Regions from separate parts of the Shewanella sp. AS16 genome, predicted to be linked through region 1. Evidence: riboswitches for the same ligand, from Rfam matches in the RefSeq annotation. Region 1 holds a riboswitch; the other holds the start of a gene.
What was found. A riboswitch is a leader RNA that binds a small molecule or an ion and turns the genes downstream of it on or off. The one in region 1 is predicted to bind cobalamin.
Positions count from the first base shown of each region.

Region 1 (11,082 bases):
CGCCGCCTTCAATCAGCGCCCGGGTGGATTCCATGTAAGCGGTCACCAACTCATCGAAGCTGACGTTGCGGTAGCCTGGGTCATTCACATCCGGGCTGATGGAGCAGGTCCTGTTGGTGGGACCAAGCACCCCGGCCACATAGCGGGGAATGCCGCTGGCGGCGGTCACCTCATCACAGGCTTCGCGGGCGAGGCGGGCGGCGGCGAAGTTGATGTCCCTGGACTGGGCCTGCATGTCGTAATCGGCCATGGCTATGGTGGTGGCGTTGAAGCTGTTGGTCTCTATTATGTGCGCGCCGGCATTGAGGTAGTCCAGGTGGATCTGCTTGATGAGCCCTGGCTGGCTCAGCACCAGCAGATCGTTGTTGCCCTTGACGTCGCAATGCCAGTCCTTGAAGGGCTCGCCGCGGTAATCCGCCTCTTGCAGCTTGTGGTCCTGGATCATGGTGCCCATGGCGCCATCGAGGATCAGTATGCCTTGTTGCAGTTGGGCTCTTAGCGCCTGAGTCAGGGCCTGGGCCTGTTGCAATGTGATGGGAGTCGCTGTCGCCATAAGTCGTTACCTGCAGAGTGCTCGGTTAAGAGTGCTCAGTTAAGAGTGCTAAGTTAAAAGTACCGAATCGAGCGTATGGTGTCTGGATTTCGACGGGAAAATGTCGCCGTCGTTAATTACTTTTGGACATACATACGTATAGACGTCCATAATACGCGACATAATCGCTCGAGGGCAAGGTCAATGTTAGCCCGGCCCCCGGCGCGGCACTTCTTTTCCCGGCCAGAGACTGCGGCCGGAAAACTGACGCTATCGGGGTGTTATGCAACGGGCACAGATTTTCTTACTCAGGCATGGCGAATGCGAGGGCGGTGCCATACTGCGCGGCCGCACGGATGTGGCCCTGACGGCGCAGGGGCGGGCGCAGATGCGGGCGGCTCTGGCCCAGGTGCAGGCTCAGATCCAGGTGCCGGCGCCTGGCCATGAGACACTGGCTTGGGGGGCGGCGCACCTGTACAGCTCGCCACTGCGTCGCTGTGCCGATTTCGCCGCCGAGCTGGCCGCCGACGGCTGGCGGCCGAAGGAACTCCCGGGCCTGCGCGAGCTGGATTTCGGTGACTGGGATGGGCAGAGTTGGGAGCGGCTGTATCTCAGCCAGGCAGGGGCGCTCGACGCCTATTGGCAAGACCCTTGGGCGGCAGCGCCGCCGGGCGGCGAGTCCATGGCGGCCTTCGAGGCCAGGGTGGATGCCGCCTTCGCCTCAGTGCTGGCGGCGCTGCGCCGTGCCTCTTCCGCCGCCGCTGAATCGCCGGCCGGGCCTGAGACCGCCTTGCTGCTGACCCACGGCGGGGTGATGCGCCATCTGCTGGCGCGGGTGTTGGGGGTGGCGCCGAGTGCCGGTTTCTACCATAGCCTGGCTTTGCCCTACGCCGCCCTGGTGCGCCTTGAGGTGTTCTGGAGCCATGACGATGAGCGCGAGGCCGCCTGCAGCTACCGGCTGCACTGGCCCGGAAGCTAAGCGTCTTGCCTATTGATGTAAAAGCCGGATAATAATCCGTCCCCGGCCTGGCCGGGGTAAATGAACCCAGGTGTCGGGGATGGTTGGCCAAGCGCCGCCATCAACCCGGCGTGACAGGGAATCGGGGAACGGCAACCTCTGCCGCCAGCCCGAACTGTGCCCGCAACTGTGAGTGTGGAGCAAGGAGGTCGGCCTTCTTGCCACACGAGTCAGGATACCTGCCTGGGTTTGTACGCCGTCGCAGCGCTGCGCCGGTTCCATCACTGTGCTCGAGCGGGTGACTCGGGGGAGCTTAAGATGACACTATTTTTATCCATGGCCCTTGCCATGGCGGCGCTGCCCCTCGCAGGTCGCCGGCGATGACAGTCGCCGAAACCGGGACCCTGCCCCTGGCCCTGTCTGTCTCGGATCTGAGCTGGCGCCTCGGCGACAAGGCCATTCTGTCCGGCATCAGCCTGGGACTGACCCAGGGGCAGATGCTGGGCATCATAGGCCCAAATGGCGCCGGCAAGTCCAGCCTGTTGCGTTGCCTGTACAAGTTTATCCGGCCTACCTCAGGCGAGATCTGCCTGCATGGCATGGACATAGCCGGCATAGCCGCCAAGGCATTCGCCTGCAGGGTGGCCGTGGTGCAGCAGGATACCCCCCACTATTTCGACATGAGCACCACTCAGTTGGTGGCCATGGGGCTGACCCCACATAAGGGGCCGTTCGACGGCACCAGCCGGGCGGACAAGGCCGACATAGCCCAGGCACTGGCGAGGGTGGGCCTGAGCCATAAGGCGGCCCAGCAGTACGAACACCTGTCCGGCGGCGAGAAGCAGCGGGCGCTGATCGCCCGTGCCATAGTGCAGCGGCCCCAATTGCTGATCCTCGACGAGCCCACCAATCACCTGGACATCAGATACCAAATTCAGATCCTCGAACTGGTGCGCAGCCTGGGGATCAGCGTCATCGCCTCCATCCATGATCTCAACCTCGCCAGCGCCCTGTGCGACAGCCTGCTGTTGCTGGATAAGGGCCGTTGCATCGTCAGCGGCACCCCGGATCTGGTGCTGACGGAGCAGCGCATCGCCGAGGTCTTCGGCGTCTGTTGCCGGGTGCAGCCCCATCCCCAGCATGGCAAGCCGCTGATCAGCTACTTCTACGGTTACAGCGCCGCTATGACACAGGGAACCCAAGATGCAATCGACTGAGAAATTTGAGGACCGGGCATTGAAAGGGGGCTTGAAAGCGTCTCTGGGCTTGCTGCTCACCCCCTTGTCGCTGCAGGGCTGGCTGCTGTTGGCGCTGGCCTTGCTGGCACTGCTGACGCCGCTGCTGGCGACCAGCTTCGGAGCCGCCAACATCAGCATGCTGGACGTGGTGCGGGTGCTGGGACATAAGTTGTTCGATATCGGCCAACCGAGTGCGATAACGGAGCGGATAGTGCTGGAGCTGAGGTTGCCGCGGACGGTGCTGGCCTTCGTGGCGGGGGCCGGGTTGTCGATCGCCGGCGCCGTGCTGCAGCTGGTGACCCGCAACCCGCTGGCGGATCCCTATCTGTTCGGCATCAGCTCCGGGGCCTCGTTCGGCGCCGTGGTCATGCTGACCCTGTTCACAGGCACCGGCCTGTTGGCGGGCTCAGGGTTCAGCGTCGACCCGGGCCTTGCCGGCTCAGGGCTGTCTGCCGGCTCAGGGCTGTCGCTGCTGATGTGGCTGCTCCTGCCGCTGGGGGCCTTCTGCGGTGCCAGCCTGTCTGTGCTCCTGGTGCTGCTGCTCTCCGGGCTCGGCATCGGCAGCCAGGTCGAGCGCATGCTCTTGTCCGGGGTGGCGACCTCCTTCATGTTCGGCGCCTTCACCAGTTTGCTCTTGTATTTCGCCAGTCCCCAGGCCACGGCCTCTGTGCTCTTCTGGAGCCTGGGCAGCTTCGCCAAGGCCAGTTGGGCCCTGCTGTCTCTGCCCCTGCTGGTGGTGAGCCTGAGCCTGGTGGTGATACTGGCACTCAAGCGCCAGATCCTGGCGCTGCAGGCCGGGGATGAGACGGCCCATACCCTGGGGGTCAATGTGCCCAAGCTGCGGCTGGGGATCTTGCTGCTATGCTCGCTGATCACCGCCATCCTGGTCGCCAGCTGTGGTGGCATAGGCTTCGTCGGCCTGATGATCCCCCATATAGTCAGACTGCTGTTTCCCGGCCGGCAGCCCATGTTGCTGACGGCCCTGGTGGGCGGGCTGTTCATGGTGTGGATAGACGTGCTGGCCAGATGCTTGTTGGGCAACCAGGAGCTGCCGGTCGGCATCATTACCGCGGCGATCGGCAGCGTGTTCTTCCTGTTCGTGCTGCGTCGCCGCGGCCGCTACGGCTAGGGCGGGTCCCTCATCCAGCCAAGATAGCCCTTAACAGCAGCCTTAACCTTAGAGTGAGTAGTCATGTTCAACATTCCCGCCCTCAGCCATGCCGGCGACGCCGAGATCCAGCACAGGATAGACCACAAGACCAAACCGCCTGGGGCCCTGGGGCAACTTGAGCCGCTGGCGTTGCAGCTGGCCAGGGTGCTGGGCAAGGAGGCGCCGGCGATCCGCAGGCCGACCATGCTGGTGTTTGCCGCAGATCACGGCATCGCCGCCCATGGGGTATCGATAGCCCCGAGTGCTGTCACCACCCAGATGGTGCATAACTTCCTCGGCGGCGGCGCCGCCATCAATGTGTTCTGCCGCCAGCTGGGCTATGAGCTGGAGGTCATAGACTGCGGCATCCTCGAGCCGCTGCCGCCAACCCCTGGCCTGGTAGCACAGCGTCTTGGGGCAGGCACGGGCGCGATACATCTGGAGGCCGCCATGACCCAGGACCAGGTGACCCAGGGGCTGACATTGGCGCGCGCCCTGGTGACCCGCCACCATGAGGCCGGGGTCAACCTCGTCGCCCTGGGCGAGATGGGCATAGGCAATACCTCCTCGGCGGCGGCTGTCATGGCGGCCTTGACCGGATTGCCGCTGACGGACTGTGTCGGCCGCGGCACCGGCATAGACGATGCCGCGCTGGCCAACAAGAGGGCGCTGCTGACCCGGGCGCTGGCCTTGCATGGGGATACGCTGACATCCGGGCAGGCCCAGGCGCAGCCGGATCCGCTGCGAGTCCTCGCCTGCCTCGGCGGCTTCGAGATAGTGCAGATGACGGGCGCCATGCTGGCGGCGGCCGAGCTGGGGATGCTGGTGTTGGTCGACGGTTTCATCGCCACAGTGTCGGCCCTGCTGGCGGTCCGGCTGAATGCCAATGCCAGGGACTATATGATCTTCGCCCACGAGTCCGAGGAGCGCGGTCATAAGCTGCTGCTCGCCGAGCTGGGGGCCAGACCCCTGTTGAGCCTGGGACTGAGGCTGGGGGAGGGCACCGGCGCCGCGCTGGCCCTGCCTCTGGTGCAGGCGGCGGCGAATTTCTACAACCAGATGGCGAGCTTCGATGAGGCCGGGGTGACTTCGGTCGTCTGATTAACGGGTCAGTAACAGGCAGTAGACAGGCTGGCAGCCAAGCCTGCTGGGTAGCATAAGTATCAACAAGGTTAAGGATGTTCCATGTCACGCAAGCATAACTGGCACAGGCAGAGCGATCTCTTCTTCGTGGCCCTGGGATTTTTCACCCGCATCCCCATGCCTTCCTGGGTCGAGGTGGATGGCGACAAGCTCAACCAGGCCAGCCGTTACTTCGGCCTGGTGGGCCTGTGCATAGGCCTGTGCTGCGCCTCTGTATTCTGGCTGAGTCAGCTGTGGTTACCGGCCGGGGTGGCCGTCCTGTTGGCGATGATCGCCGGGGTATTGCTCACCGGCGGCTTTCATGAGGATGGCCTGGCCGACACCGCCGATGGTTTCGGCGGTGGTTGGGGTGTCGCCGCCAAGCTCAGCATAATGAAAGACTCGCGCCTGGGCACCTATGGCGCTCTGGCGTTGGTGTTGGCGCTGCTGCTCAAGTGGCAGCTGCTGGTCGAGCTGGCCCTGTATGCCCCCATGGTGGCTGTGTGGGCGCTGGTGCTGGGCCATTGCCTCAGCCGGGTGCTGGCGGCCAGTATCATCTTCACCGAGACCTATGTGCGTGACGATGACAGCAGCAAGTCCAGGCCCCTGGCCCAGACACAGGGCATCGACGAGCTGCTGATCTTGCTGGCGACCGGGCTTTTGCTGCTCCTGTGTCTCAAGGGTGTGGTTGCCTTCGCCCTGCTTATCGCCCTGTGGCTGATCCGCTGCTTGCTGGTGGCCCTATTCCGGCGGCAGATAGGGGGTTATACCGGCGATACTCTGGGGGCGGCCCAGCAGCTCGCCGAGCTGGGTTGTTACCTGGTGCTCCTGGCCATGGGGAATGCCCTATGATACATCTGGTGTTGGGCGGTGCCCGCAGCGGCAAGAGCCGCTACGGCGAATCTCTGGTGCAGGCCCTGGCTCGGGAGGGCCGTGAGTGCCTGTATCTGGCGACGGCCACCGCCGGCGACGGGGAGATGGCGGCGCGCATTGCCCGTCATCGCCGCCAGCGGCAGGCGGGGGGCCTCGACTGGCAGCTGCACGAAGTGCCGCTGGCCCTGGCCGATGCGCTGACGGCCTTGGCGGCGGCGAACAGGGTGATACTGGTAGATTGCCTGACCTTGTATCTCACCAATGAACTGCTGCAATGCCCGGCCGACTGGCCGGGGCATAAGGCCAGGCTGCTGGCATGCCTGCCCGGGCTTCCAGGTGATATCATATTGATCAGTAACGAGGTAGGTTCAGGGATAGTGCCCATGGGGGAGCTGAGCCGCCAATTCGTCGATGAGGCAGGCTGGCTCAATCAGGCCATGGCCCAGGTTGCCGACAGCGTCACCCTGGTGGTGGCCGGCTTGCCGCTGCCACTCAAGGGAGGCATGGCATGAACGCCAAAGTATCCATGACCCAGGCTGCTGTGACCGGGGCAACTGCACCTGAGACTGCTGTGTCTGGAGCTACTGCACCTGAGGTGCCTGCGCCTGGGGCCAACATGCTGATGGTGCAGGGCACCACCTCGGATGCGGGCAAGAGCACCCTGGTGGCCGGCCTCTGCCGCCTGTTCGCCAGAGACCCAGGGCTGGGGTTCGATTCCGTGGCGCCCTTCAAGCCGCAGAACATGGCGCTCAACAGCGCTGTGACCTCGGACGGCGGCGAGATAGGCAGGGCTCAGGCGCTGCAGGCGGCCGCCTGCTATCTCATGCCCCACACAGACTTCAACCCAGTGCTGCTCAAGCCCAGCTCGGACACGGGCGCCCAGGTGATCATCCAGGGCAAGGCGCTGACGACCCTGGAAGCGGGGCAGTTCTTCGGCCCTGCCAGTCGCGATTATAAGGCGCGGGCCATGGCGGCCGTGCTCGACTCCTTCTCCCGTTTGCGGCTGGGTTATCGCCTGCTGCTGGTGGAAGGGGCGGGCAGTCCGGCGGAGATCAACCTGCGCGAGGGCGATATAGCCAACATGGGCTTCGCCGAGGCGGTCGACTGCCCTGTTATCCTCATCGCCGACATAGACAAGGGTGGGGTGTTCGCCCATCTGGTGGGCACCCTGGCGCTGCTGTCGGCCAGCGAGCAGGCCAGGGTCAAGGGCTTCGTCATCAATCGTTTTCGCGGCGACCCAGGCCTGCTGCAACCCGGCATAGACTGGCTCGAAGCCTATACCCATAAGCCAGTGCTCGGGGTGCTGCCCTATCTGCACGATCTGCATCTGGACGCCGAGGATGCGCTGCCGCAAGCCACTCAGTCGCAAGCCGGGCTCTCGTCTCAGGCAAGTCAGGCTGGCGTCGGACTCAAGGTGCTGGTGCTGGTTTACCCGCACATCAGCAACCACACAGACTTCGACCCCTTGCGCCTGCATCCTGGGGTAGACTTTCAGTATGTGTCGCTGCAGAGCCAGGCGCAGTGCGGTGACAAGCGCCTGCCGGCGGCGGATCTCATCATCTTGCCCGGCAGCAAGAATGTGCGCGCCGATCTGGCCTTCCTGCGACAGCAGGGCTGGGACGGGGACATAGCGCGGCATCTGAGGTACGGTGGCAAGCTCATGGGCGTCTGCGGCGGTTATCAGATGCTGGGCCAGTGGATAGCAGATCCCCTAGGGGTGGAAGGCGCCCCGGGACTCAGCCCCGGCCTCCGGCTGTTGCCGCTGACGACCGAACTCGAAGCCGACAAGCAGCTGCGGCGGGTGACGGGTGAGCTGTCACTGCTTGGGCAAACTGCGGCCGTGCAGGGCTATGAGATCCACTGTGGCAGCTCGGACTTGCCGGCGAATGCCGCTTCGCCCATCAGGCTGGCACTCGAGCATGCCCTGGGCACAGGTTCAGGCTTGGACTCGGGCTTTTGCTTAGGCTCGGGTTTCAGCGACGGCCTGCTCAGTGACGACGGCCAGATCCTCGGCACCTATCTGCATGGACTGTTCGATTCACCCACAGCCTGTGGCCTGCTGTTGCAATGGGCCGGGCTGGCATCGACTGGAATGGATCCTGGGGCAGGGGCGGTCGATATCAATCTTATCCGCGAACAGCAGCTCGACCGGCTCGCCGACGTCTTGGCGGCCCATCTGGACATGGACAAATTACAGCAAATTCTACGGGAGGACAGCAAGGCATGACGGATGAACAGACTCAGCAGCAGGAGCTGCAACAACAGGAACGCAAGGCCGAGCGCCACAAGGCCCGCCAACAGAAGGTGAAGGCCGGGGTGGATGCCAAGATAGCCGCCGCCCAGGAGGAGAAGGGCATCTTGCTGGTGCTCACGGGTAACGGCAAGGGCAAGAGCACGGCCGGTTTCGGCACCGTCGCCCGCGCCGTTGGCCACGGCAAGAAGGCGGCCGTGGTGCAGTTCATCAAGGGCACCTGGGAATGCGGCGAGCGCACCCTGCTCGAGGGTGCCGGGGTCGAGTTCCATGTGATGGGCACGGGCTTCACCTGGGAAACCCAGGACAAGGCCAAGGACACGGCGGCCGCCGAGGCGGCCTGGGCGGCGGCGGAAAGCTTGCTCAAGGATCCCAGCGTGGATCTGCTGCTGCTCGACGAGCTGACCTATATGGTCAGCTATCACTACCTGGAACTGGCGCGGGTATTGACCGCCCTGAGAAACCGCCCGCCGATGCAGCATGTGGTAGTCACGGGCCGCGCCTGCCACAGGGACATAATAGAACTGGCCGACACGGTCAGCGAGGTGCAGCCGATCAAACATGCCTTCGAAGCCGGCATCAAGGCCCAGCCCGGGTTCGATTATTGACTCAGGGCAAAGTCCGACCGCAAACCTGAGCCATGGCTCAGGTTCTGCAAGGCTTAATCCGCTTCACCCCCATGTAACAGGCGTAGAAGCGCGGCTTATTCGGCGTTTTCGCTGAAATTTCGCCCCCAGGGCTATTTGGTGCTTTACTGCACCTGCGCCGGGCAATAAGATCCCTCAAACCCTGCAAGCAAAAGAGACGGCAATGACAAGTATTACTATTACCCGCCCGGATGACTGGCACGTACACCTGCGTGACGGCAGTCAACTTAAAGACACTGTGAGAGACATCAGCCGCTACATGGGGCGCGCGATAGTGATGCCGAACCTGGTGCCACCCGTGATGGACACGGCTGCGGCGCTGGGTTATTACGACAGGATCCGGCAGGCACAACCCCAAGGTCAGTTCGAGCCCTTGATGGTCCTGTACCTGACGGACAACACCAGGGCCGAGGAGATCTTCAAGGCCAAGGCCTCGGGGAAAGTCGTTGCCGCCAAACTGTATCCCGCCGGCGCCACCACCAACTCGGATTCAGGCGTGACGGATGTGAAGAACATCTATCCCGTGCTGGCCGCCATGCAGGAGGCCGGATTGCTGCTGTTGGTGCATGGTGAGGTGACGGACTCGAGTATCGACATTTTCGATCGCGAGCAGATCTTCATCGACAAGATACTCAGCCAGGTAGTGGCGGATTTTCCCGAGCTGAAAGTGGTGCTGGAACACATCACCACCAAGGATGCGGTGGACTTCGTCAACCAGGCATCGGACAAGGTGGCGGCGACCATCACGGCCCATCACCTGTTGTATAACCGCAACCATATGTTGGCCGGTGGCATCAGGCCACACTTCTACTGCCTGCCTATCCTCAAGCGCAACACCCATCAGCAGGCGCTGTTGGGCGCCATCGCCTCAGGCAGCAAGAAGTTCTTCCTCGGCACCGACTCGGCGCCCCATTACAAGGACAAGAAGGAAGCCGCCTGCGGCTGCGCCGGTTCCTATACGGCCCATGCCGCCATAGAACTGTATGCCGAAGCCTTCGAGTCGGTCGATGCCCTGGACAAGCTGGAGGCCTTTGCCAGCTTCAACGGCCCGGATTTCTACGGCCTGCCGCGCAACACAGACAGCATCACCCTGGTCAAGGCCGACTGGTCCGTGCCCGAGTCCTATCCTCTGGGCGGCACCTGTGTGGTGCCGATACGTGCCGGTGAGACCATCGCCTGGCAGGTAAAATCTGGCGAGTGAAATAGCCCGCTGTTGGTATGCTGAGTTGTAAGCAACAAAAAAGGAGCCTTGGCTCCTTTTTTGTTTTCATATCATTGTGTTTTTACCGCTTAAACTTCGGCGGCCAACTCGGTCGCTCCGCCGGCTTGCTGCCTGGCATCCAGGCGGGCGATCACCTTGCCGTAGATCACCAGTGAGATGGCCGACACCAAAGCTATGGCGGCGAACACGTACCAGATGTAGTGGGCGTTGCTGGCTGCGGCCTGCCATTCGGCCTTGGTGGCAAAGGTCTTGGGATCCGGGCAGTAGGCGCTCAGCAGGTAGCCCGACAGGCCGAAGCCTATCAGGGAACTGATGAAGGAATGCAGATGGGAGAAACCCAGATACAGGCCTTCTTCACCCTTGGGGGCCTGCAGGGAGAAGAACTCCAGGAAGCGCGGCGAGATGAAGGACTCGGCGATCCCCTGGAATATGATGCCGACTATCATCATCAGGGCAACCGGGTGCATCTGCACCAGGCCCAGATCTATCGTTTCGCCGCCGAGCAGGTTGCCCGAGGCCATGGCGAGTGCCGAGACAGGCATGATGAACATGCCCACAGTCATGGAAAACAGCGAGCTGCGGCCCTTCATCAGCGAAGTGACGAAACCGACAGTGACGACCACGACCAGGGGGTTGACGTTGGCATACCAGGAAGGGGAAGCGCCTTCGCCGGCCATGCGCAGCACGTATTTTGGCATGGTGGCGTAGAGCTGGTGTTGCACCATCCAGAAGCCTGTGATGATGAGGATCAGTGTGATGAGGCGGGTGTTGCCCAGCACCTTGAGCAGCGCCTGCCAGATCTCGCCGACGGATTTGCCGTTCTGGCTGGATTCGGCGTTCTTGTAGAACAGCAGGATGCAGAAAAATGCCAGCAGGGTCATGGCGGCGGCAAAATAGTTGAGGTTGATGAGACCCAAGTCCCCCATGGATTCCCGCAATGGCTTGACTATCGTCTTGCCGGAGAAGGCACCTATGTTGACCATCATGTAGAAGATGGAGAAGCCCTTGGCGCGGTTGGATTCCGTCGTTTCCCGGGCGACGGTACCAGTGATCACCGCCTTGATGAAGGAGCCGCCGATCATTATGACC
Region 1 covers NZ_JAKCLK010000001.1:976,067-987,148, reverse strand. Annotated here, with positions in the region: gene metH (methionine synthase) at 1-553, opposite strand, end outside; gene LZP73_RS04420 (histidine phosphatase family protein) at 816-1,511, shown strand; cobalamin riboswitch at 1,569-1,751, shown strand; gene LZP73_RS04415 (ABC transporter ATP-binding protein) at 1,871-2,707, shown strand; gene LZP73_RS04410 (FecCD family ABC transporter permease) at 2,694-3,857, shown strand; gene cobT (nicotinate-nucleotide--dimethylbenzimidazole phosphoribosyltransferase) at 3,921-4,979, shown strand; gene LZP73_RS04400 (adenosylcobinamide-GDP ribazoletransferase) at 5,064-5,852, shown strand; gene cobU (bifunctional adenosylcobinamide kinase/adenosylcobinamide-phosphate guanylyltransferase) at 5,849-6,385, shown strand; gene LZP73_RS04390 (cobyric acid synthase) at 6,496-8,100, shown strand; gene cobO (cob(I)yrinic acid a,c-diamide adenosyltransferase) at 8,097-8,732, shown strand; gene pyrC (dihydroorotase) at 8,935-9,972, shown strand; gene LZP73_RS04375 (MFS transporter) at 10,062-11,082, opposite strand, start outside.

Region 2 (11,082 bases), on a different contig from region 1:
CCAGACTCGCCGTCAGCGGGCTCAGCTTTTCCGCCAACAGATCCAACTCGGCCGCCCAGACGTTGCGACCATTGATCACCCCCAGAGACAGCACCTGCTCCGGCGCCAAGGCGTCGACGAAAACCGCCAGCTGTTCGGGCGCGGTCACCAGATCCAGATGCAAGCCGGCAACAGGCAAGGCAGATACCAGAGGCTGATGATGGGCTATGCTGCCATAGTAACTGGCCAGCAGGAGTTTCACCTTGGCCGCCTTGAGCAGCTCATAGGCAGGAGAAAATGCCGCCTGCCATTCGTTATCCAATTCCAGCGCCAACACAGGCTCATCCAGCTGCACCCACTCGACCCCCTGCAAGGCGAAACGCTGCAAGATTTCAGCATAGGCGCCCACCAGCCTGGGCAATAGGCTCAGCTTGTCGAAGTCCTGCCCCACTGTCTTGGATAGATAGAGGAAAGACACGGGTCCGAGCAATACGGGTTTAGCCTGGTGCCCCAGAGCCTGGACTTCGGCAACTTCATCGAACAGCTGTTCGTAGGCGACATTGAAGTCTTGCTCGGCACTCAACTCGGGCACCAGATAGTGATAGTTGGTGTTGAAATACTTGGTCATCTCGGAAGCGGCGGCATCCTTACCGCTCGGTGCCCGGCCGCGGGCAACCCTGAACAAGGTATCCAGATCGATTGCACCTTCGCCTCTATGGCGTTCGGGGATAGCATTCAAAGTGGCGCTCAGGGTCAAGACCTGATCGTAGAAGGCGAAATCTCCCACAGGTAACTGGGTTATGCCGGCATCGGCCTGCCACTGCCAATGGGTATGGCGCAGCTCACTGGCGACCGCCTTCAGCTCCGCCTGGGTGATTTCACCACGCCAATATTTTTCCAGGGCGAATTTCAGTTCGCGGCGACGGCCGATACGGGGGAAGCCAAGACTATTCAATTGCATACAAGTTACCTCTTGATGATGAGAGCGGTTAACCGCTGCGACGCCGTTAAGGATAAAACCCATCCGGGCATCTGGACGTCTAGAAGTTTACTGTGTTAGTCTCAGGACAGGCAATCGAATTGATTTCAAGGGAAACATGAACGAGATTCATGTGGGGGTATGATGATAGAGCTAAGACACCTACGCACTCTGATGGCACTCAAAGAAAGTGGCAGCCTGGCCGCCGCCGCGAAGAAACGCTTCGTGACCCAGTCGGCACTGTCCCATCAGATAAAGGAACTGGAAACCCGGATAAACTCGCCTATCTTCGTGCGCAAGAGCAAGCCGCTCTCCTTCACCCTCGAAGGCTCCAGGCTGTTGCATCTGGCGGAAGAAATTCTCCCCCTGGTGTTGGAGACGGAAACGGATCTCAAGAAGGGGCTGGATGCCGATGCCAACCGCTTGCGGGTCGGCATCGAATGTCATAGCTGCTTTCGCTGGTTGATGCCTGTGATGGAGCAATTCCGTGAAGCCTACCCCCAAGCCGAATTGGACCTGTCCAGTCGCCACCTGTTCGACTCCCTCAACGCGTTGGACATGGGGGAGTTGGACATAGTGCTGACCTCGGATCCTGTGCCCGGCCATGCCTTGGCCTATCAACATTTATTCGATTTCGAAGTTAAACTCCTGGTTGCCAAAGATCACCCGCTGGCAAAGGAAACTCATGTGGTGCCGCAGCAGCTGGCGAGGTTGCCGCTCATCAGCTATCCGGTACCTCTGGCCCGATTGGATATTTATCGGCACTTTCTCGAACCCGCAGGGGTCGAGGCCGGCGAACAGAAGAGCTGCGATCTGACCATGATGTTGCTGCAGCGTGTCGCCTGTAAGGATGGGGTGGCGGCCTTGCCCAACTGGTCCATCAATGAAGCCCATGGCTTGAGCCTGACGTCGGTCAAGCTGGGGCAGGAAGGCCTGAAACGGCCACTGTTCGGCGCCTATCGCCGCAACAGCAGCAATGCCAGGCTGATACAGCGCTGGCTGGAGTTGGTCGCAGGCGAAGGGCTGCAACATCAGCTCAAGCAGCCGAACTAACGCCCCTGGCTGAAAATGGCATAAGACATAAACAAAAACGCCTGCAAGTTGCAGGCGTTTTGGTTGTCAGGCATAGGATCATGACAAGGCGCTTAACAGCAAGCCCTGTTTGGCCAACACCTTCCTGAGTACCAGCCCTGGCGAGTTAACCTCATGGGTCTGCCTCAGGTTATGGGCAATCATAAATTCCTGCCGCAGATCTTTATCGAGATCCAACCCTTCCAAGGCATCCAGGGTGAGGCTCTTCTGATTATTATCTATCAAAGACTTAATCAGACTGATTGGCAGCGACTGTTCAGACTCGGCATTGAGATAGGCGAAGGCCGTCAGGCTGACTATTTGTCCGAAGACACTGAACAACGCCAGGGTATGCACTTCGTCGGCATCGACGCCGGCAATCTTCAGCTCTACCAGGCTGTCGACGGCACTGGTCGCGATATTCTCGGTCAGATCCCAGTAACCCGACACCAGTTTCTTGTAGGGTTGAGGCAACTCATCCAAACGTTCCTTCAGATAAAAGGTGAAGGCATAACGATAGACATTGACCTGACCCAGGCGGATCAAGGCATCCTTTAGGGTCCGGGACTTAGCCAACAGCGAACCGGCATTGACCGCCGTGTTACTGCGCCACAGCAAATGCGCCGCCAGGGCAGGATCGCTCCCGACTATGTCGACTATGTTGCGTATGTCACCTTCGGCTATGATGGCCTTCTTCAGCGGCATCAAGATGTCGCGGCGGCCCAACACTTGCTCTTCGTTGGCAATGATTGCCTTAACTTGAGTAAAGACTTGCAGCTCAAGATCTGTCATGGGACCTGTTAAACCTATTTATTGGCTATTGTTCTTGGTAAGACACCCTTTCTACGATCAAGAATTTACCCATAAAACCGCCTCTCAGGTCAAGCCTTTGGCCGCAGTATGGTGAGATAAGTTAACATTTCCCTGAAACCGGAGCCGAATGTATCGTCAAGCGGGCCTGAGCCCAACGCTCTCACTGGCCCTAGATATATGGGTAATAGGCTTTAATCGGGGAACAAAAAAAGCCGGACCCGAGTCCGGCTTTGCAGCAGGTTCAGCCAATACCGAACCACACTGGCACCAGCAGGTTAACGCCTGGCTATGAGGCTTAGAAGCGATAGCTGGCGCTCAGGCGCACGGCGCGGCCGGTGCCGGAGTAATAGCCATTGCCCCAAACACTGTAATAACCGGCACTGACATAATCCTTATCGAACAGGTTATCCACCCTCAGGCTGGCGAGCCAAGCCTGATGGCTGTAGTTGAGCGCCAGATTCGTCAGCACATAATCATCGAGTCGAGGATCCAGGTTGGCATTATCACCTTCGATGAAACGCTCACCCGTATACTGGGCTTCGGCGAATACTTGCCACTGGCTGTCGATATCCACGCTGACATACCCTCTGCCAGTGTGCTTGGCGACCCAAGACAATGCCTTACCCTGGTTCATGCCTGCGGTAAATTCCGCGTCCGTGTAGTTGTATTCCAGTCCCAGCTGAATGTCCCGACTCAACTGCCAATCCCAGTCCAGATCAGCGCCGTAACGACGAGATTGATCCGCGTTGACGTTGGCACCAGGATAATTGCCGCCTATAGGTGTTGGTGCGCTCGCATCGAACACTATCTCATTCTCCAGAGCCAGCCGGTACAGATTAAGACTCAGGGTCTGGGTCGACAGGGACCAATCCCAACCCGCCTCGTAGGAACGGCCCGTCTGGGGTTTGAGTCCCAACACCCCAGGAGAGGTATAGGCCTGCTCGTCCACCTTGGCGAAACGGAAGTTACTCTCGGCACGCAGATAGAATCTGTGATCATGGCTTGGGCGATAGTTCAGCCCCAGTTCCAGGGCACTGGCGTCTTCATCCAGATCTATTCCCAGAGGATACGCATCCTCATCTTCGAGAGAATCCGATACATCTGAATAACGGCCCCCGACCACATAACTCAGGCTCTGGGTCAGAGGCACGTCTGCCTGTACATAGGCGCTCAAGAGTTGCTGCACATTGCTGCGCTGCATGTAAGACAAATCAAAGTCGGCCTCACCGCGGCTCACATCGGCACCGGCGATGATGTTCAACTCGCCATTACGGGTGGCTATGCTGGCCATGGCCTTGGGATTAAACTCCAACAAGGAACGGCTGTTTTCGCCACTTTTCGAGACCACCAGGGTATCACTGTAATTTACATCCGCCGCCAACGCCCAGGCTTGAGTCAGCTGATGCTGATAGCCCATGCGCGCCGCCGTGGTCATGTTGTGATAATAAGCACCTTTGCTCCATTCATTGGCCTGGCGTGGATTGGCCTCGAACTCTGCCTGAGTCAGTGCCCCCGGCGCTTCACGCTTGTCGTCATAATAACCGGTCTCGACGAAGAACTTATCCGTCGTCGTTTGGTACTGCACCCGTCCCAGGATGGAACCGGTTTCATTATCGTTGTTGTCGCGATAATTTTCGCTCTGCTGATAGCTTCCCGCCAGATAGTAGCGCCAGTCCTGATTGATGGCACCCGATACATCGGCACGACCTTCATAGGTATCGAAGCTGCCGCCGGACACTTGTACGCTGCCGCCGCTGGCATTGGGCGCCTTGGTGATGATGTTGATGACGCCGCCAACGGCCTGATCGCCATAGAGTACGCCGGCACTACCGGAGAGGATCTCGACCCGCTCGACCTGGTTCAAGGGAATGGCATTGATGCTGGGGGCGGCTATGTCGATATTATTCAAACGACGGCCGTCAACCAAGATCAGCGTGTTGTTGGCGGCTTGACCTGCGCTGAAACCACGCAGGGCGAATACCGCACCCGAATTATTGTCAGAAACCTGGAGCCCACTCTGGCCGCGCAACAACTCGGTCAAGTTAGTCGCGCCGCTCATTTGGATTTCGGCACTGTCGATGACGTTGACATTGGCGGCAATATTCAAGATGGACGCTTCGGCACGGCCTATCACAGTGAGGGTTTCATCGACATGAGAGGCAACATCGCCTGCCTCGGCGGCGAAGGTGAACGGCAGGCTCAGCAGGCCGGCGATCAGTATTGACAGTTTTGTAGCTTGTGTTCCCATTGACCTTTAACTCCTGAAAGGAAAACGGGGCATGGGTGCCGCACCAGAGCCCCCCACTGATAGCAGGAGCGCCACTGGCACATTTCGAGATCTGCCCACCGAAATCGCGAAATCACCTTAAGGGCCGGTCTCCGGACTTAGGTTATGTGCTGCGGACAGACATAGCTGCCGACTCACCCGAGCCCGGGCTTTTTTAACGCTCATCCTTGCGAGCGCGCCCGGCTCTCACCTCATACCGTTGCGGGGGCAGTGCCTGAATCTCACAGGCTTCCCGATTATCCCGTGCTGTTACCGCACAGGCACCACTAAAGGTTGACTGAAATTAGTTTTAATCATCAGAGTCAGGCGGTCTCCCGCCTGGACGGGCGCATTATAGACGTCTATATGGATAAATGTCTAATGCAGGGCGACAGCCGCAGGCGCTACTTGAGTGATAGGGGCTGAATGGTCGCGACAAAGTCACGGTAGTTGGTGGCGGCCAAGGGAACTTGGCGCAGGTTGAAGACCTCGCGGCGATCAGACTTATGCAGCAGATAGAGATCCACCTGCCCCAGGATGGCGGCATAGTAGCCTATCTCCCCCCTGGGCTCTGCGGGGGCGGGTTGCAGCTTGGCATCAGACTGGAGCACTAACTCGGTGCAGCCCATGATGGCCTGAAAACCTGGATGACCATCGACCTGGGTCTCACCCAGCTTCTGATAGACCAACTCCCCCCGGCACACATCCCGATAGCTTATCGCCAGTCGGTCGAGGAACTGCTCGGCCGTGACTTCGGCGGCCAGGCCCTTGAAGCTTTGCACACAGATCATGGATGACCAGCTGCCGAGCGTCTGCTCCTGAGGCACAAATTCGGCCTGGATCATGTTGACTTGTGTCTCGTTGGACGCGCGCTTCCATCCCTGGGGTAAATTGAACCCCAACTTTTGACTGAACCCGGTCAAAGCCGGCTGCCCGGGCTGGTCGGCCGGCACTTCGGCCAGCACAGGGGAATAGCTCAAGCAACAATAGAGTCCCAGTGCCATGACGCCTGGGGCCAATGAAATACTCACAGCTGCTGTCGAAGTCGCTTTCATACCGCTTGCATCCTTGTTCCATGGTGTAAAGAGAAAACGCTGTCAAACTTCCTTCAATTCTAGTTCGCTAACCTGACTTCACAAGCTGGGCGCGGCAACCAAGGTTTGCCGCTCTATGTCACCCTAGGCTCAAGCCTCTGGCCGTTAGCCGGCATAGCATACATGGCGCGCCTTCCCATGCCCTCCCCCACATGACAGTCTGCCTGGTACGAAAGCAAAACAAGATTAGCTGAAAAAGTGTACAATGTTCTGTGTATTTATTTCGGCAACCCGAGTCGCTCACACTCAGTCGACAGCGGCTGAGCCGTGGGCCGGACAACATATGTAAAGCGCTCGAAAACTCAATTGCAACCAATTCTCATTAATGTTTAAGTGTTTTTCAATCTCTATGGCTAACCTGGGTTAGCCGAACCAACAGAAGGACAATCACTATGAACAACAGCAAAATGACCAAACTTCTCAGGGGGGGGGTCGCTCTGGGGCTTCTCCTGGGAATAAGCGCTCACGCCAGCGCCAACGAATGCGAACTCGCCATAGGTGCCAACGACGCCATGCAGTATGATAAGCAGGCGTTAAGTGTGCCGGCGAGCTGTACTGAAGTCACACTCACCCTGACCCATACGGGGAGCCTGCCGAAAACGGCCATGGGCCATAACTGGGTGCTGAGCAAGGCCGAAGACATGGCCGCCATTGCCAATGATGGCATGACGGCCGGTCCCGAGCACAACTTCATCATGGACGCTGATACCCGAGTGCTGGCCCACACCAGCCTGGTTGGCGGCGGCGAGTCAGCCTCTGTGACCTTCAGCACCGCCGGCATGACCCAGGAACAAGCCTATAACTTCTTCTGCTCCTTCCCGGGTCATTGGGCCTTGATGCAAGGCAGCTTCAGCATCACGCCCTGAGACGGATCACAGGCGCCCCGGCGAGGCGCCTGTGATACTCAATCCACTATGCAAATGCCCAGGCCAGCGAGCAGCCTCACCGCCTCGAAGCGATCGAACCTGGCCTGCTGCACATTATTATGGCGCACATCCAGATCATACTGAGTGGCATCGACAAAGTCGGCCTTGACCAGCTGGGTATTGGCAAACAGGCTATTGCTGAAATCTGTGCCGGCAAACTGGCCGCCATTGAAATTCCCATCCCTGAAATCCACCTCGTGTGCCCTGCAGCCTGTCATGACCAGTCCACTCAGGCTCAGGCCGAAGAAAGACGAGTCGTTCAACAGGCAGTCGCTGAAATTGATCGGCGCCGACAGGGCCAATTGCGGCCAGCTGGCCCGGCCCCAGTTGATACCCAGCAGCTTGCATTCGGCAAAACTCACCTCGGAAAAGCGACTGAAGGCCAGATCCACCAGGCTCAAATTACACTGGCTGAATTGGCAATCGATAAACTCGCATCTTTCGAAGCGGGCATCGCTGAAATCACAGCCCAGGAAGTGGCAAGCCTCGAAGCGCTTGCGTCTGAGTTCCTGCCCGGCAAGCTCCAGGCCCTCGAACGTTTTGTTAAGGTATTCCTCTGTGTCTAGCTCAAACAAATTATTCACACTCCCAGGTATCAGTTCTGTGCAGTCTCACTTGGGCCACTCTAGCATAGACTCGCTCCGACATGGCTCCACTCTGGCATAGCTCCACTCTGGCATGGCTCTATCCTGACACAGCTCCACCCCGACATAGTCCTATCCTGACAGAGACTCGCTCAAGCCTGGGCAGGCAATGCCGCCGGGGCCAAAATGGGATTTGTCGGCAACAAAAAAGCGAGCCCATGGGCTCGCTCTCTTCGTACAGCCATATTTGGTGAACATGACCGAAACGCCACTTGGCTTAACTGCGGTTGTTCAAATAAGCACTCATTTCCGGAAGCGGAAAAGAGAGCCTGGCCAGCGACCTATTCTTCGTCGCTGTCTTCAGCTTCATCATAATTGCGCTCGGCCGCCAAGGCCGCCGCCAAACGTTTTTCTTCGGCGACTTTGGCCGCCTGGGTACGTTTCTCAGACTGCTGCTTGTTGCGCTCTACCTGGGCCTGCAAGAAAGACTTGAGCGTCTCTTCACCCCAGGCCTGGGCCTCGGCCTCTGTCGCCATGCCGTCCCTGAACTTGGAGACCACTGTCTTGGTCGATGTCATGCGTCTGACTATCTCGGCTTTCCAGCCCTTGCTGCTTTCGGTGACGCGAAAGTCGTATTTCTTACCTTTGCTCATTTGCTCTATTCCTCAATGATTTTTCATCGTTTGTTTTACCAAGCGGACGAAACGCTCACCATAAAACAAAGGGGGCGCAGTGTACTCGATTTCGCCGATAAAATATCGCTTGGGTGAAAATATTCTTGCCCGTAAATGAAACCGCCAGGGTTCAGCCTCTGAGCCTCTGTATTCCCGTCAGCAGCAGCAAACATACACCGCCGACCATGATCCCAAACAGGCCATTGAGCAGGCTTGGGGTAAAGAAGGCCAATCCTGGGCCCAGCAGCGCGATGCGGCCCACGGCTTCGGCAGCCCAAGCCAGCTTGTCTCCCAGGAAATGCAGTCCATGGGTCAAGATGCCGCCCCCCACCATAAACATGGCCGCGGTACCGACCAGGGTCAATGTCTTCATTAACTTAGGCGCGGATAACAAGAGCAGGCGTCCCAGACGTCGCCCCGGCAGCGCCATAAAGTGTTGCGGCGCACGCCGACTCAGATACAAACCCACATCATCCAGCTTGACTATGGCGGCCACCAGACCATAGACCCCCAAGGTCATTATGACGGCTATGATGCTCAGGGTGGCGAACTGGGTCCAGAGGCCAGAATCCGCCACTGTGCCCAAGGTAATGGCGATGATTTCTGCCGACAGCACGAAGTCGGTGCGTATGGCACCTTTGACTTTTTGTCGCTCCTGGGCCCTGAGGGCGGCAACGTGCGCCAGCAAGGGGTCCACCGCTCCCGCTGGTGGCGCATCTGCCTGTGCCGTGGCGATTTCGCGTTCGGGCGTCGGCCCTATGCCCGGTGCTGTCCCGTGCCGGGTAGGCTCATTCACCGCCCCTCCTCGACTGCCTGCTTTCCTCCTATGGCTGTAGCTATGATGCAGCTTTTCGAAACCTTCGAAACAGAGAAATAGCCCGCCGAGCATCAGCAAGGGGGTCACGGCCCAGGGGATGAAGGCGCTGATCAGCATGGCCGCCGGCACCAGGACGAGTTTATTGCGAAAGGAGCCCATGGCCACGGCCCATACCACAGGCAACTCGCGTTCGCTGCTGACACCCGACACCTGCTGGGCGTTGAGGGCCAGATCGTCCCCCAGCACGCCGACGGTTTTCTTGGCCGCCACCTTACTCATGAGGGCCACATCATCAAGAATGCTGGCAATATCATCCAGCAGGGTTAACAGGCTAGCGCCGGCCATATCGACTCCAATCGAAGAAAATCCCAATAGCCATATTAACCCAAGCCGAATGACTGTAATACCTGAGTTTTTCTCTCTGCCAATCGGTAAATATTTTGTGATTGCAGCCAAATATTGCCATGAAAGCTGCGGATTTTTGACCACCTATGCCGTGGGGAAAGGGTATACTAGGCGCTGGATTTCCCACTCATATGCCGTTACAGGATGTCATTATGACTCAAGATGAAATGAAAAAAGCTGCCGGCTGGGCCGCACTCAAATATGTCGAAAGAGACAGTATCGTTGGGGTGGGCACAGGCTCTACCGTCAACCATTTTATTGATGCGCTGGCGACCATCAAGGCCGATATCGAAGGCGCCGTCTCCAGCTCAGAGGCTTCGACCGCCAAGCTGAAGGCGCTGGGGATCCCGGTTTACGATCTCAACAGCGTCGATCAACTCGACATCTATGTCGACGGTGCCGATGAGATCAATCCCCAGATGGACATGATCAAGGGCGGTGGTGCCGCACTGACCCGGGAAAAAATCGTTGCCGCCGTCGCCAAAAAATTCATCTGCATCGTCGATAATACCAAGCAGGTGGATGTTCTGGGTGAGTTTCCATTGCCGGTGGAAGTCATCCCCATGGCGCGCTCTTACGTGGCCAGGGAATTGGTGAAGCTCGGCGGGGATCCCGTGTATCGCGAAGGCGTAGTGACAGACAATGGCAATGTGATCTTGGATGTCTACAACATGAAGATCCTCAATCCCAAGGAGATGGAAGACAAGATCAATGCCATAGTCGGCGTGGTCACCAACGGCCTGTTTGCCAAACGCGGTGCCGATGTGTTGCTGGTCGGCACCCCTGAGGGCGTGAAGACCTTCTAAGCTAGGCCCTGAGCCAGCATGCCCGGGCATGCTGGCTGAAGTACTCAATTCAAGCTCTCTCTCCAAATGCGCTCAAATCACTCTAAGCTCTCTATCTAAGTACCTAATCTCAGTGCTTTACCTAAGTACTTACCTAAGCGCTTTGTCTATGGGGTCGTTGAAGCTCAACCCCAATAGGGGACATTCTGCAGCGCACTGCGGCGGGAATGCTCCATGGCAAACAGCAGGCTCTGGTGCTTATCATAGAGCCAGGCCTCCATATCCAGCCCGGCGGCGCTGCTCAATTCGGCCAACAACAGATAGCACCCGAGCACATGTATGCCAACGGCGAGATCCTGCCACGGGGCCCGGAATTCATCCCGCAGCGCCTGAGGATACAAACCACCGTAAGCCAGTCCCACCAGGAGGCACTCATCCAGGGTGTTGGCCAATTGCAGATAATCCTGACTCGCCAACCTTGCCTGCACTGGCATGGCCTGTTGGAGTCGGGACCAGGACGCCTGCTGGCAGAGATCGGCGAAGTCTTTCAAGTTGGCGGCCAGGGACGGCACCTGGCTCTTCTCCAGGCGCAACAATTGCTGTACCAGCGCCAGTTGTAACTGACCATATTCGGGCAGCGCCCAGAGGCCGCTCAAGCGCTGTGGCAGCTTAAGTTCATCGAGCGCCTG
Region 2 covers NZ_JAKCLK010000002.1:33,409-44,490, forward strand. Annotated here, with positions in the region: gene metE (5-methyltetrahydropteroyltriglutamate--homocysteine S-methyltransferase) at 1-940, opposite strand, end outside; gene LZP73_RS05025 (LysR family transcriptional regulator) at 1,103-2,011, shown strand; gene LZP73_RS05030 (HDOD domain-containing protein) at 2,090-2,821, opposite strand; gene LZP73_RS05035 (TonB-dependent receptor) at 3,138-5,090, opposite strand; cobalamin riboswitch at 5,196-5,412, opposite strand; gene LZP73_RS05040 (hypothetical protein) at 5,513-6,163, opposite strand; gene azu (azurin) at 6,595-7,068, shown strand; gene LZP73_RS05050 (pentapeptide repeat-containing protein) at 7,107-7,712, opposite strand; gene LZP73_RS05055 (DUF3622 domain-containing protein) at 8,054-8,365, opposite strand; gene LZP73_RS05060 (DUF808 domain-containing protein) at 8,517-9,548, opposite strand; gene rpiA (ribose-5-phosphate isomerase RpiA) at 9,761-10,414, shown strand; gene LZP73_RS05070 (CYTH domain-containing protein) at 10,579-11,082, opposite strand, start outside.
Region 2: another riboswitch for cobalamin. It lies ahead of LZP73_RS05035 (TonB-dependent receptor); the one in region 1 lies ahead of LZP73_RS04415 (ABC transporter ATP-binding protein).